Regions from separate parts of the Paenibacillus sp. FSL E2-8871 genome, predicted to be linked through region 1. Evidence: riboswitches for the same ligand, from Rfam matches in the RefSeq annotation. Region 1 holds a riboswitch; the other holds the start of a gene.
What was found. A riboswitch is a leader RNA that binds a small molecule or an ion and turns the genes downstream of it on or off. The one in region 1 is predicted to bind cyclic di-AMP.
Positions count from the first base shown of each region.

Region 2: it holds a riboswitch for cyclic di-AMP, as region 1 does, so the genes downstream of both, NYE25_RS21575 (C40 family peptidase) here and NYE25_RS16565 (alpha/beta fold hydrolase) in region 1, are expected to answer to the same signal.

Region 1 is NZ_JBBOBV010000001.1:3,651,641-3,659,244, reverse strand. It holds gene NYE25_RS16585 (glycoside hydrolase family 43 protein) at 1-1,519, shown strand, start outside; gene NYE25_RS16580 (endo-1,4-beta-xylanase) at 1,548-2,567, shown strand; gene NYE25_RS16575 (Nif3-like dinuclear metal center hexameric protein) at 2,679-3,473, shown strand; gene NYE25_RS16570 (hypothetical protein) at 3,559-3,732, shown strand; cyclic di-AMP (ydaO/yuaA leader) riboswitch at 3,954-4,138, shown strand; gene NYE25_RS16565 (alpha/beta fold hydrolase) at 4,245-5,054, shown strand; gene selD (selenide, water dikinase SelD) at 5,211-6,269, shown strand; gene mnmH (tRNA 2-selenouridine(34) synthase MnmH) at 6,327-7,364, shown strand; gene NYE25_RS16550 (cysteine desulfurase family protein) at 7,416-7,604, shown strand, end outside.
Region 2 is NZ_JBBOBV010000001.1:4,742,417-4,750,020, reverse strand. It holds gene NYE25_RS21590 (M1 family metallopeptidase) at 1-714, shown strand, start outside; gene NYE25_RS21585 (hypothetical protein) at 726-1,556, shown strand; cyclic di-AMP (ydaO/yuaA leader) riboswitch at 1,771-1,909, shown strand; gene NYE25_RS21580 (C40 family peptidase) at 1,963-2,391, shown strand; cyclic di-AMP (ydaO/yuaA leader) riboswitch at 2,751-2,892, shown strand; gene NYE25_RS21575 (C40 family peptidase) at 2,898-3,389, shown strand; gene NYE25_RS21570 (GNAT family N-acetyltransferase) at 3,645-4,130, shown strand; gene NYE25_RS21565 (c-type cytochrome) at 4,258-4,614, shown strand; gene NYE25_RS21560 (4a-hydroxytetrahydrobiopterin dehydratase) at 4,706-4,993, opposite strand; gene NYE25_RS21555 (hypothetical protein) at 5,222-5,515, opposite strand; gene motA (flagellar motor stator protein MotA) at 5,722-6,525, shown strand; gene motB (flagellar motor protein MotB) at 6,509-7,327, shown strand; gene rluF (23S rRNA pseudouridine(2604) synthase RluF) at 7,427-7,604, opposite strand, start outside.

The DNA of each region.
Region 1 (7,604 bases):
AATCACATACACAAATCCAATACTTCCAGGCTTTTATCCAGATCCTAGTATTACACGGGCTGGAGACGACTTCTATTTGGTTTGCAGCTCCTTTGAATATTTCCCTGGGGTACCTATCTTTCACAGCCAGGACTTAATTCATTGGACACAAATTGGTCATGTGCTCAATCGTGAAAGTCAGCTAGATACACGTAAGAGCAAAAGCTCTGGAGGTATATTTGCACCAACTATCCGGTATCATGAAGGAACGTTTTACATGATAACGACCGAAATACACGGGAAGGGGAATTTCTATGTTACGGCTACGGACCCAGCGGGTCCGTGGTCAGATCCAATCATTATTCCTTACGGAGGCATTGACCCTTCTCTAATGTTTGATGAGGACGGAAAGGTATATGTAACTACCCAGCAGGGGGCAGAGTATGACTCCCACGCCATTCAATATGAGATTGATATTGCTACGGGCGCAGCTTTAACAGAACCAGTTGTCATCTGGACTGGTGATGGTGGACCTTGGACGGAAGGACCACATTTGTACAAAATTAACGGAATGTACTATATCATGTCTGCTTCAGGCGGTACGGCGAAGGAACATCGTGAGATCATTGGTCGAAGTTCCTCGCCGTATGGGCCATTTGAGCGATTGCCTCATCCGATATTAACGCACAGAGGTACCGACAGTCCTATTCAGTATTTAGGACATGCCGATTTGATTGAAGATCGAAACGGTGATTGGTGGGCCGTATTCCTTGGAGTACGACTAGTAGGTTCTAAATATACAGTGCTAGGAAGAGAGACCTTCCTTGCCCCTGTAACGTGGAATGAAGACGGATGGCCGATGATTGATAATAACGAAGATATCGTAGGACTGGATATGAAGGTTCCGCGTGTACCGGGTCAATCACCAAAGCCTGCGCTAAGCGGAAGGTATGACTTTGAAGACGATGTATTACCATTCGCAATGACCTTTCTTCGTAATCCCGCTGAGGCAAGCTGGTCTCTAAATGAACGCCCGGGATGGTTATCTCTTCGGGGTCAATCTAAGGGTCTCAGTGATATAGGACAGGTGTCATTTATAGGAAGAAGACAACAGTATACTTCAGCAGAATGGAGTACATTACTGGATTTTAACCCTACCGTGGACGGTGAAGAGGCAGGGCTTTGTGCCAGATTGGACGAGGATGCACATTATGAGATTGGCTTGGTGCAAAAAGATGGCCACAGAGTCATTGCAGCACAATTAACTATTGATGGAATAACCCGTGTAGAAGCAGAAGTACCAACTACAGCTGAGCGAATTTATCTGAAAATACAGGCGGAGCTTACCGAATACACCTTATTGTTCTCCTTGGAAGGGCAGGAATGGAATAAGCTATCTACAGCGGCAGCATACCCAATATCCCCACAGGCCGTAAAAGGAAATGGATTTACAGGTGTTCTTATCGGTTTATACGCGACAGGTCATGGTAAAGTAGCTGAGGTACCTGCCCACTTTGATTGGTTCGATTATCGGTCATAATGAATAGCGTTTGTTAGGAGGGAAATTGTTGAGACAAGCTAGTGATTTTACAGAGCCTGCACTAAAGACAGTATTCGCAGAGGATTTCAAGATTGGCGCAGCCGTCAACCCATTAACTATCCAATCACAGAAGCATTTGCTTGCTTATCATTTCAACAGTATTACCGCTGAGAACGAGATGAAATTTGAAAGTCTGCATCCACTTGAGGACACTTATAACTTTAGGGCAGCAGACCAGCTGGTTGCCTTCGCCAGGGAACATCATATGGCGATGCGCGGACATACCTTGATTTGGCACAACCAGACAACGGACTGGCTGTTTGAGGATAAGGGCGGAGGACCTGTAAGCAAAGAGATTCTGCTTGCACGAGTTAAATCACATATTCAGACCGTTGTAGGACGTTATAAGGAAGAAATTTATGCTTGGGATGTTGTAAACGAGGTAATCGCTGATGAGGGAGAAGAACTTCTTCGCCAGTCGAAGTGGCTCGACATTGTGGGCCCAGACTTTATCGCCAAAGCGTTTGAATTCGCGCATGAAGCCGATCCAAAGGCTTTGTTGTTCTACAATGACTATAATGAATCCCATCCATTAAAGCGTGACAAAATCTATAAACTGGTGAAGTCGCTATTGGAACAAGGCGTGCCGATCCATGGCGTCGGATTGCAGGCACACTGGAATTTATACGATCCTAGTCTAGATGATATTCGTACAGCGATCGAAAAATATGCATCCTTAGGACTTCAGCTCCAACTGACAGAGCTGGATGTATCCATGTTCCGTTTCGATGATAGACGAATGGACTTAAAGGCAGTACCTGCTGATCTGCTCGAGCTTCAAGCAGATCGATATGAAGCGATGTTCGCACTACTGAGAGAATACCGGGACGTGATTAGTTCGGTCACGTTCTGGGGAGCAGCGGATGACTATACCTGGCTGGATGATTTCCCTGTTCGTGGGCGGAAGAACTGGCCGTTCCTATTCGATGAAGGGCATAAGCCTAAGCCAGCTTTCCATCGAATTATCACCTCTGCCACGAAATTATAGAGTGGACAAGCTGCTCAAATAATGAACTGTGAACCCGTCCTTATATCGATTAAGGGCGGGTTATTTATACGTTGATAGATTAGTAGAGTAGATCTCAAAGGGCGGATTAAAGTGAGCGTGACAATTAGAACGATTCTGGAAGATTTAATAGGAGCTATGGAACAGATAGATAGGACTGTGGATACTCTTAAGCCGGGGAATCCAGAAATGGTGATTACAGGGATGGTTACGGCATTTTGCGCTACGCAATATGTTGTGGAACGAACGATTGCTATGAACGCCAATTTGTTGATCACACATGAAGGTGTGTTTTACAGTCATCATGAGACGAGCAAGTGGTTAAAGGATGACCCTGTGTCTCGCGCGAAACGGAGTTTGATTGAGCGTTCTGAACTGGCTATTTTTCGTTATCATGATTATTGGCATCGGCATCAACCGGATGGGATCATGGTGGGCTTGCTACGAGAGCTTGAATGGTCAGCCTATGTGGTTGAGCAGCAATCCACTGCTACAATCCTATCGATTCCAGCTATGACGGTAAGTGAAGCGGCTCTGTATATAAAAAGAAAGCTAGGCATCTCCTATGTACGTGCTGCCGGAGACCTATCCCAGATATGCAGACATGTGGGGATATTAGTAGGTTACAGAGGAGGTGGGACGATGGCTATTCCTCTTTTTAATCAGCACAATCTTGATTTAATTATTGCTGGCGAGGGCCCCGAATGGGAAACTCCAGAATATGTGAGGGATGCTGTCCACCAAGGCAGATTAAAAGCGCTGATTATGTTAGGTCATGCGGAAAGTGAAGCTCCAGGAATGAAATATTTAGCTGAAGTTCTGGCACAGAAATACCCAATGATTCCTACTTATTTTATTGCTGAACAACCGGTCTATCAGCTGGTTTAATTTCGTATAAACCGAAATGAAGAATAAATTTGCATATTATGGAGAAAATGATTGGAAACCAGGTCACTGAGAAAGGAGTGTTTCAATGGAAATTCCTTTGGAGGCTGATGAAGTGTTAAGTCGTATCAAAAAGCTTCAAACCGATGGAAGCTCGATCAGCAAAAAACAAGTGAAGCAAAGCGATCCTGATCTTATGAGAAGTGCGCTGTTCTTTTTTCCGAGCTGGGAGCATGCATTGAAAAACGCCGATCTGTTGTAGCCATATGATTGTATAACGAAGCCGAGTGGTTCAGGGATTGATCTCTGATGGCCGCTCGGCTTTTTTTAGATATATTGAGTAAACAAGAGCAAAAGAAAGAGAAAACGAAGTGTATGCTTAATATGAAATGAAAAGCATGGCTTTCAACATTATTTTGCCCACGGCTCAACTTTACAAGAAACCTTACACGGAGTATGATTCATCACATAACTGACAATTACATAAGAAGTCCGCTTAATTTCCGTTAAGGAAAGCGGGGGAACCAACAACTGGGAACCAGTGTAACAATCGGTACTAGTTATGGGGTGAATCCTGTTCCAGGTGCATAAATGCATCCATGCAGGTAGGGCAACTCTCACTGCCCGAATCCGACAGCTAACCTCGTAAGCGTATGGAGAGAGGATGAATGGCGTATTTGATGATGAATAGCCACAGAGAATCCCTCTGTGGTTTTTTGCTGCGTTAAAAAGCAGATATAGTTGTAGAACCTATCTATGAAAGAGGTGTTAACTTTGCCTATTGCTAAACTGAATGGAACTTCGCTCTATTACGAAATCAATGGAACAGGGACTCCGGTTGTGTTTATCCATGGACATGGATTAACACATAGTATGTTCAAGCCACAATTGGAGTATTTTTCTGATAAATATAAAGTGATTCTGTGTGATTTACGGGGGAATGGCAAATCAGGTGAACTACTGCAGGCCCCAAATGAGATTATTGAAACCCAATGTCTAGATATAATTATGCTATTGAATGATTTGGGTATTCGTGAGGCTGTTTTTGTTGGGAGTGCCTATGGGGGGCTCGTCGTTCAACATATTGCGAAACAATATCCAGAGCGAGTAAAAGCGATTGTTGTCGCGGATAGCTTTTGTAGAAGTCAGGCGTCAACGATAATCGGTAAAATCCAGCTTATGGCTGCTTATTGTAGTTGGTTAATGTATTACGCTCCAAGTGAGCTTGTACTGCCTTCGATTCGTATGATGTACCGGGAACGCTGGAATCTGGCTTATAACGAGATTAGAAGAGGACTTCTCGATAAACGTCCACGGGAATTGTATCGGCAAAGGCTGGCTACGAGCCATGTGGATTACACTAGATGCTTAAAGTCTTTTAAGCGTCCCGCCTTATGTATTGTAGGTGACTTTAGTGAATTTGGAGTTAATTGTATGAAGGATATGGTGTCTCAGCTGCCACATGCTCAGTTAGTGATCATCCCTAACGCATTAGATCCTAGTAATCTGTGTCAGCCGGAGAAATTTAATGCTATACTTCAGCGGTTTTTGGAGAAACAGCAGGAAACTCAGCAGATTAGTTGATCTTAGTGGTAAGTGAGAAATGAGGGGCGTCCCATAGCCGGGGAGTATGTACTGGCTACGGGGCGTTCTTCTGTATGTCTGTATTTTGTACAATGCTGTCTACTGATGTAAGATTAAAGATATTCGAGATTAACTATCTAAAGGAGCTGAGTCATGATGTCTCAAGCCGAAACCATAAAATTGACCTCATTATCTTCAAAAGGGGGCTGCGGCTGCAAAATCGGTCCCGCCGATCTCATGCAGGTTATTCGCAGTCTACCACCAACCGTTCCTAATCCGGATCTACTTGTAGGTCTGGATACCAGTGATGACGCTGGGGTATATCGATTAAGTGATGATCTTGCGTTAGTGCAAACTGTTGATTTTTTCACGCCGATCGTGGATGACCCTTATTCCTTTGGGCAAATTGCAGCAGCTAATGCGTTAAGTGATATTTATGCTATGGGCGGCAAGCCGCTTACAGTGCTTAATATTGTGGCCTTCCCTATTTCTGTTTTGGACAAAAGCATTCTCGGTGACATTTTGCGCGGTGCAGCAGATAAAGTGCAGGAAGCAGGAGCAACGCTTGTGGGCGGACATTCCATCGACGATAAAGAGCCTAAATTTGGATTGGCCGTTACGGGCCTTGTGCATCCGGACAAAGTAAGAACGAATGCAGGTGCGCAGGTAGGAGACAAGCTGATTTTGACTAAACCTATCGGTGTGGGCATCTTAACGACTTCTATTAAAAAGGATCAGCTATCCCCAGAAGAAACTACACGCCTTACGACAGTCATGTCTACACTGAATAAAAAAGCGGCAGAAATCATGGAGCCCTATGATGTACATGCTTGTACAGATGTTACCGGATTCGGGTTGCTTGGACATGCCTCGGAAATGGCAAAAGGGAGCAATCACGGACTGATTATTCGTCAAGGCGATGTACCGATGCTGCCAAGAGTAAGAGAGCTCGCGGAGCAGGGCTTTGTTCCAGGCGGCACTAAAAATAACTTTGCCCATTTGGAGGGCAGTATTCTTTATCCGGAAGAGATGGACCAATTAAGCCGTTATATTCTGTGTGATGCTGTGACTTCCGGTGGACTGCTGATTTCTGTTGCTCCTGAACAAAGTGAGGATTTGCTAAAAGAGTTAGTAGATGCAGGTGTGGAAGCGGCATTGATCGGAGAGGTAACGGAAGAACATCCGGGTCAGATTGTAGTTATAGCTGCGCAATAACGCTGTAGTTCAGCTTAGAGGCGACCTAAGAAGTTAGCCACCAGAGGAGAGAGCGCATTGTTTCAGGATATTACACTGGAAGAACTAAGAGTGTTAAAGAATAAGAAGCAGATCACCGTTATCGACGTTCGATCTCCTTCTGAATATAAAGATTCGACATTGCCAGAGAGCTTGAATATTCCTTTTTTTGACGATGAGGAACGAGCTGAAGTAGGTACATTGTATAAACAGACAAGTGTGCAGGCTGCGAAAGAACGCGGTTTGGAGATTGCTGCCGCGAAGCTACCTTCCTTTGTCAAAGAATTTGTTGCGATTCAAGGGGACAAGGCTGTATTCTGCTGGAGGGGAGGTATGCGCAGCCGTACAACTGCGACCGTACTTTCTTTAATGGATATTCACGCTTACCGATTGATTGGCGGCTATAAAGCTTACCGTAAATGGATACTCGATGAACTGGAGTCCTATGAATTCAAGGCGAAGCCTTATGTCATTCATGGAAATACGGGTACAGGTAAAACAAATCTGCTGCACCGCCTGAAGGCACAGAGCTATCCTGTTTTGGATTTGGAAGGAATGGCAGGTCACCGCGGTTCTATCTTTGGCGAGATCGGACTTCATGCAAACAATCAAAAAACGTTCGATAGTCTCCTTATGGAGGAATTAATTAAGCTTGGGGATGCTCCTTATGTACTGTTTGAAGCGGAGAGCAAAAAGATTGGGAAGGTCGTAATGCCCCCATTCATGGCCGAGCAGAAAGAGATTGGAACACAGATTTGGATTGAGATGCCACTACAAGCCAGAGTGCAGCAAATCCTTGAGGATTATCGACCAGAAGAATATAAAGAACAGTGCATTTCAGCATTTCGAAGTATCAAATCGCGAATTCATATCCCCATTGCGGCGGAAATCGAGCGTTGCTTGCAAGCTGATATGTTCGGAGAGGCTGTTGCGCTGCTGTTAGAATACTACTATGATCCTAAATACGATTATACGTCTACTCAGTATGAAGGCATTGAGAGAGTTACCTTTAAGGTGAACAATTTGGATGAAGCTGAGGCTGCGGTGATCTCTTTTTTAAGTAATCAGAAGGTATAAGCTTTATGTATCGTAAAGTATGAGGGGTTTAGAGGAGGCTCGGATTAACAAATGATCTATTTAGACTATAACGCTACAACACCTGTAGATAAGGAAGTAGCAGAGGTTATGATTCCTTATCTTTATGGTCATTTTGGCAATCCTTCAAGCAGTCATTCTTTGGGACAAGAAGCTAAAGTCGGAATCGAGCGAGCAAGAACACAGGTGGCTAATTTCCTGAATTGTACACCGGGTGAGGTG
Region 2 (7,604 bases), 1.1 Mb from region 1:
TTCACTTCTTATGCTGAAGACAGACTCATGGAGCAAGAATATGGCATCAAAACGAATCTCTCTCTTCAGTCCAGCTTGGTGACCAAATCAGAGCCGCTAAATTTAGAAACATGGAAATATGCCGGGGCAGAATCCTATAGCCGGAATGTGTATATTCGCGGAAAGCTAGTACTTAAGGATATTGAACGCCAAGTAGGCACTAAGGCAATGAACAGCATCATGTCCACTTACGCACGTAAATTCCGTTTCCAGCACCCCACTACGTCTGATTTTCAAAAAGTCATTGAGAAGGTAACCAAAAAATCATGGCAGCCTTATTTCGAAGATTATATTTATGGTGGTGGTGCTCCTGATTTCTCAGTAGATACGATTACGATTAAAAAGAATGGCAACAGCGATGCTCAGAGCTATGAATCCATAGTAAAGATTACAAACAAAGGGAGCCATTACGTTGACGTTCCCATTAAATTCACATTCGCCGATGGCTCTGCTACAGAGCGGGTCTGGAGCGGTGAAGGAGCAGAGACTACCTTCCAATTGTTAAGCGATAAGCTTCTGCTCTCTGCTGAGGTTGATCCTGAGCATACCATTCTGTTAGAAAACAAACATCTTAATAACTTCAGACTGGCGGAAATAGAGCCCAAAACGCTCTCCCGCTGGACATTAAGTGTAACTAAACTAGTTGAAACCGTGCTCGGAACTCTTGTCTGGTGAGGTGAATGATTGTGAGAACATCGATAACCCGCGGCTGGCAAAGCATGAAGGAGCAATTTTATATTCTGATTCTGCTCTTCATCTACCGACTGCTCTGGGGCTACTTTATGTACGGCTTCATCCGGTCTGCTATCGTTCCAATTCTACTGCGTTATCCAGATAAAGACGCTGGAGGCAGCGGAATGGGCAGACTACTCTATTATGTCGAAGGGCAGTTCAGCTTGAACACAGATCCTGCGATACGTACTTGGTTATGGATGTTCCTAGGGCTTGTTGTCTTACGACTGCTACTCTCCCCCTTCATAAGGGCAGGATTACTGCATGAACTCCATCAGGAGCGAAAAGGAGAGCGTGGCCTGTTCTTTTTTCCAGGTATGAAGCTTTATGGATTTCCAGTGTTTATCTTCAGTCTAATCGAATGGGCGCTGGCTCTACTTCCGTTATACTGGCTTGCTCCAAAAATGTACGGGCTATTCTTGTCCTCCTTTCTGAACTACTCTTTGTTACTTCATCTAGTTCCATACGTATTGGCATGGCTTATATACATCTTTATCGTGCGCCTGTTCCTTCTATATATGCAGTTTGGTTATACCAGCGGCACGGGGATGTTCTCCTCCTTATTCGTTTGCTTGAAGTCGCTGATTCCGGCAATAGGAATTTCAATCATACTTGGTGCAGCAGGCCTGATCCTTTTGCTAGTGTGCGGACTAACGGGTATCTTCTGTCCTGGCCTACCAGCGCTTCTTATTCGTCAACTTTCATCACTGCCCTCAACACTCTTCAAAATGTGGGGAATTTCGGCTCAATATCATCTATGGCACAGTAAAGCATTTCCACAATAATTTGAAACATTACAGAACATAATATAAGAGTCCCGGTTCCTGAATCAGGAGTTGGGACTCTTTCGCGTTATAGACAAATTATGAGGATTTGCAAAATCGTAAAGACTTTGTTACAATAAGTCCTGTTCCATTGGTAACAAGTTTGTAATCATTTGAAACGATTTCTACATAACTTCATGTATTTGTCGTAGTCATGTCGATAAGTCACTATCTGGTGCATAAAACGCCGAATTCCTTGCACCGGGAAGTGGGGGAACCATATTTTGGGTGAATTGATCTCGCTTTGCAGTGATCATAGGGGAACCTTCTACCGAATCCTTAAGCTAACCTCACAGGCATTGGAAGGGGTACAATTTTTTTGAAGAATTTAAGAAAAGCATGCGTCGCTGCGGCGCTAGGACTTGTGATGGCGTTCTCTATTGGTGGAGGAAGTGCCTTTGCAGATTCTAAGATGGACAGTGTTATTTCAAAGACAATTGGAGTTGCCTATAAAACCGGAGGCACTAGCACTGCCGGGTTTGACTGTTCTGGATTTACTACGTATGTATTCAAGAAGGTGGGTCTTTCTTTGCCCCGTACTTCAAAAGCTCAATATAATGTCGGAACTCCTGTAGCCAAAAGTAAATTACGTTCAGGTGACCTAGTTTTCTTTAACACATTGGGCAACGGCGTATCCCATGTCGGCATTTATGTTGGAAACGGAAAATTCGCACAATCATCATCTTCATATGGCGTGACCATCACTTCACTTAGCCAGTCCTACTGGGCCAATCGCTACGTTGGTGCTAAAAGAGTAATGAGTACTTCCTCATATCAAGCTATAGCCTACGATTAATACTTCCCCACAACTATAACCTCACAATTACATTATATAGACCTGGGTTTGATTATTGACTTAATCGAATCCAGGTTTTCTTTTGCCTTATTATATTCTTTACACCTCTAGAACGGACTTTAAACACTTTTATTTGATAAAAATTTCAATAAATATAAAAATTAGTTTAATATTATCGCTTACATATGCATTTTGTCTTTAAAAAAACGAATTTTTCTGCATGATTATGTTAAAAACGATTGCCAAGCGGCACTCTGTTTGTTACAATAACTGCAGTAAGATTTTAGTAACATTTTTGTAATCATTAAGTTGTTATTTACAAAGGTTTTGTCATGTATTGATTACAAGCTATTCCTAATCAACAGTATCAGCCGAGTTTCCTAACTATTAGGAAAACGGGGGAACCAACTTTGGGTGAATTGACCTCCATTTTTAGAGGGGTCATAGGGGACCTTCAACCGAACCCTTAAGCTAACCTCGTAGGCATCCGGAAGGGGTATAAACTTTTGAAGAAGAAGCTAGCAGCAGCAGTACTTAGCTTTTCCATTATTTTCACCATCGGAGCAGGAAGCGCTTTCGCGGATTCCAAAATGGATAAAGTGATCGACAAGACCATCGGAACTAAGTACGTATCCGGCGGCATCTCCACAAATGGATTTGATTGCTCCGGATTTACAATGTATGTATTTGATAAAATTGGTATAAACCTACCACACCAATCAGGTTCCCAGTATCAAATGGGCACTGCTATCTCCCAAGATGATTTAAGATCTGGAGATCTTGTATTCTTCAATACAAGTGGTAAGGGTGTCTCCCATGTCGGTATTTATGTCGGTGAAGGCAAGTTTGCACACGCATCTTCCTCACGCGGTGTAACGATTAGCTCCCTGAGTGATAGCTACTACGTGAAACGCTACATCGGTGCTAAACGAATTATGAGCACGGATGCTTATCATTCTGTTGCTTCTGAGACAGAAGATAATGATGATGTTCAATAAGTAAATCGTACATAGGCTCTTTTCCAAGATGTTGATTCTTGGGGAAGAGCTTGTTTTTTGTCTTATTTAGTATTTACCCCTCTCAGAATTTGTAAAACAATAATCCTCATAAATTTCTGAGTCGACCATGCCTCTTTTTGTATATAATTAGTTACAAGCATAAACGCCTTCGATGTCCTTATAAGGACCATAAGTATTTTAAGCTAGAAATATAAGACATTTAAAGTTCCCCCGTGAAAGGAGGTCCTTGACCTTATGATAAATCCCTCTGTTACTTTTCATGTAGCGCCTATGGAGACCAGTCACGCGGAAGAGATTTGCAACTGGGATTACACTGCCCCTTATAATATTTACGGCTGGATGCCGTGGGAGCAAATGCAGGCTCTTGGAATCGAGTTCGGTGACCCTCAGCTACGGAATGAGCAATATGTCTCCATCTTAAATGGGCAAGGGATTTTGTGTGGATTCGCGCAGTTGTTTCCATTGGAAGGTGTTGTTCGCTTGGGGATTGGTATGCGCCCTGATCTATGCGGTCAAGGTCTAGGAAAAATATTCATGGATGCAATCGTGCAAGCAGCCTTAATTCGTTATCCTGAGCGTGAGATTGATCTAGAGGTATTGACCTGGAACCAGCGGGCAATCCGAACTTACCAAAAGTGTGGATTTACGATTACCGATACGTATGAGCGCCTAACCCCCACAGGAAACAAACCTTTTTATTGCATGGTCTATGATAAATAATATTAAATTCCATATTTTTCAATGATTTGATGGCATTATCGTTCATTTTTTTGTCACAAACCCTATGATAACGCTTCACCTTGAGCTATAATGTAGGGAGCAGCTTACATAGAAGGGACGAACTGGGATGCAGAAATGGATCATGAGCGGTTTGTTTTTTGCCGCCTGTGCCTTTGCGGTAGTACTTATGTTTACACTTCCAGGTAAAGAAGAGGTAGCTGAACAGAATAAGCCGACGATGCCGGAAGTCCAATTGGATGCGGCAAAGGCCGAAGCAACCGTGAAAGCCAGCTGTATCACCTGTCACGGCGATCAGCTTCAAGGTGGAGTTGGACCCAGTCTTCAAAATGAAGGCGGTCAGCATGATGCTGAAGAAATCTACAGTATCGTCACTAAAGGACGAGGTCAAATGCCTTCCTTTAAAGAAAAGCTAGCCCCTGAGGAGATTGCAAACGTCGCCCTCTGGCTCTCAGAGAAAAAGTAACAGTAACTACTACCTAAGCAACTAAAAACGCCCGTGCCAGAAGATAGTTCACTATCTGCGCACGGGCGTTTATTTATGAGTTTAGGTGACACTAACGATTTTTCTCAAAGGCTTCATTAAATTCATGTGCCTCTCGAATATCTAGAGCTGTAATACCGTCTTCCTCATTTGATTTCAGTCGTAAAGTCACTGTCTTATAATCAATCGTAATATGTGGATGGTGATCAAAGGCTTCTGAAATGGTGGCTACTTCATCAACGAAAGCAATACCCTTCATATATTGGCTGAACATATATTTTCGCACCATGGTATTCTCTTCCAGCTTCCAACCTTCCAGCTTGCTGATCTGCTCACGCAGTTCTTCTTCGGTAAATAACAATTCGTTTCCTCCCTTACTAAAAATTGCAGTAAAATCCGCAGGTACCTTTACTCGTCTTATTCGTTAAACAAAACATCCCTTAGCTTCTGAGGTCCAAGGGATGTGCCAGGATAAAGGCAATATTTTCGATTAAATGTATTCAAGAATCCCAGCGATTATAACTCGGCTACACCAATTTTAACACGGGCTACTAACTACGGGCAAATTACGCCCCGCGGCCCCTTCTTCTTAAATCAAAACAACAGAGGCTAAATCCTCTTCTCCGACTAAAATATTAATGCGGTGCGTGTCCTTATCGTAGATGATAACGCCGCTCCCCACCTCAATCATAGGTTCATTACCCAGCGCGAAGAAAAGATCCTCAGCCAGTGCCTCCCATACCTCCATCTTGGATTCCTGCGGCAATTCTTGCCACTCTTCCGGATCCATTTCAAAAAATAAGTACCCATCGGAAATTCTTCCGACAGCCTCAGTCAAATCCGTTAGGATTTCACCGTAATCTCTACCATGCTTTACACCCACATGTATCACTCCGTTTTCTCCACAGATGAATAATTACTTACCTTATCCATTATAGCCGAAAAAATGACTTCACAAAAAACGGAATGATGTCGATAAATAAGAATATACGTTATTCGGTTTCGAACAGAGTGCCTTGCCGCTGTTTCAAGGATGATATACGCGGCTTTGTCGGAACACATCTTATAATCTCATGGACGAGGTGCATAATGGAAATTTCAACAATACTCGGTTTAATTTTTGGTCTAGTTGCAGTAATTTGGGGTATGATCCTCAAGCACGCTCCTCTTCACGCTTTAGCCACACCCGCTGCTTACGTTATTATCTTAGTGGGGACGGCGGCCTCCATCTTTATGGCCTTTCCAATCTCGGAGGTCAAAAAGATTCCAAGTCTGTTTAAAATAATTTTTGTCAAAAAGAAATTAATCAGTAAATCCGAATTAATTACTATGTTCATGGAATGGGCTTCTATTACACGGCGTGAAGGTCTACTGGCTCTTGAGTCTAAAGTCGATGAAATAGAAGATAACTTCCTCAGAAACGGCATGCGGATGATTATTGATGGGAATGATCAGGACTTTGTCCGCGATGTTCTCATGGAGGACATCCACGCCACAGAGGATAGACATAAAGCAGGCGCACTCATTTTCACACAAGCAGGTATGTATGCTCCTACACTTGGCGTGCTCGGGGCTGTTATCGGACTTATCGCCGCTCTGGCTGATATGAGTGATATGAACAAATTGGCTGCAGCAATCGGGGCGGCCTTCATCGCAACACTACTCGGTATCTTTACAGGTTACGTATTATGGCATCCTATTGCCAATAAGCTAAAACGACTTTCCAAACGTGAAATTGAAGTTCGAATGATGATGGTCGAAGGTCTTTTGTCCATACAATCCGGTGTATCCACTATTGCCATCAATCAGAAGCTTGCTGTCTTCCTGACACCTTCGGAACGAGCTAAGTTAAATGATGAGAAGGAGAGTGGATCGGGTGAGCAAAAAGACTAGACGACACGAAGAGCATGAAGAACACGCCGATGAATCGTGGCTACTGCCTTATTCTGATCTTATGACCCTTCTGGTAGCCTTGTTCATCGTAATGTATTCTATGAGTGCAACGGATGCCAAAAAATTCGAAGAGATGAGTCAAGCCTTCAGTTCTGCTCTTAATGGCGGTACAGGTGTTCTTGAAGAGCGGGCGGCAATGCCATCTAAGAGTCAAGAGGATTTAGGAAAAAATGATCAAATGGATAAATCAGTAACCAAGAAAAATGAACAAACAGAAATGGCTAAGCTGCGGCAAAAGGAACAAGAGGATTTAGAGAAGCTTAAGAAGCAGTTTGATCAATATATCAGCAAGAACGGCCTTACCGATCTACTCAGCACTAAGCTCAATCAATCCCAACTTATGATTACGATAAGTGATAACGCACTGTTCGCATCCGGACAGGCAGTAGTTAAAGATGATTCTCGGCAATTAGCAAAGTCCATCTCAACCATGCTGCAGCAATTCCCGGATTATGATGTAGTCGTGCAAGGACATACCGATAATATCCCTATCTCTAATAGCGACTATTCTTCCAACTGGGACCTGAGCGCCGATCGCGCCCTTCAGTTCATGAAGATTTTGCTAACAAATACGAACCTGAATCCACGGAAATTTAGTGCGATTGGATACGGGGAATACCACCCCATTTCTGAAAATACTACAGCTGTTGGACGAAGTAAGAACCGCCGGGTTGAAGTATCCATTATTCGTAAATATCAAGAAACCAAAGAGTTCTCAGGTATTGCTCCTTCCGATGAATAATGGTTATCCTATTACAAGCATAAAGAGCTGTCCCAAGGTCTTAGACCGATGGAACAGCTCTTTTTTGATACATTGTATTCAAATCTAGGCTCTTCTAGGTTATAGAAGTTCGTAGTTCAGTGTAGCTCCAAGTTCTTGCTTCTCTTCAGCAGACAGCTCACGCCATTCTCCTGTTTGTAATGCCCCTAGACGAATATTCATAATCCGAATGCGTTGAAGCTTTCTAACCTCGTAGCCAAAAGCGCTGCACATACGGCGGATCTGACGATTCTTACCC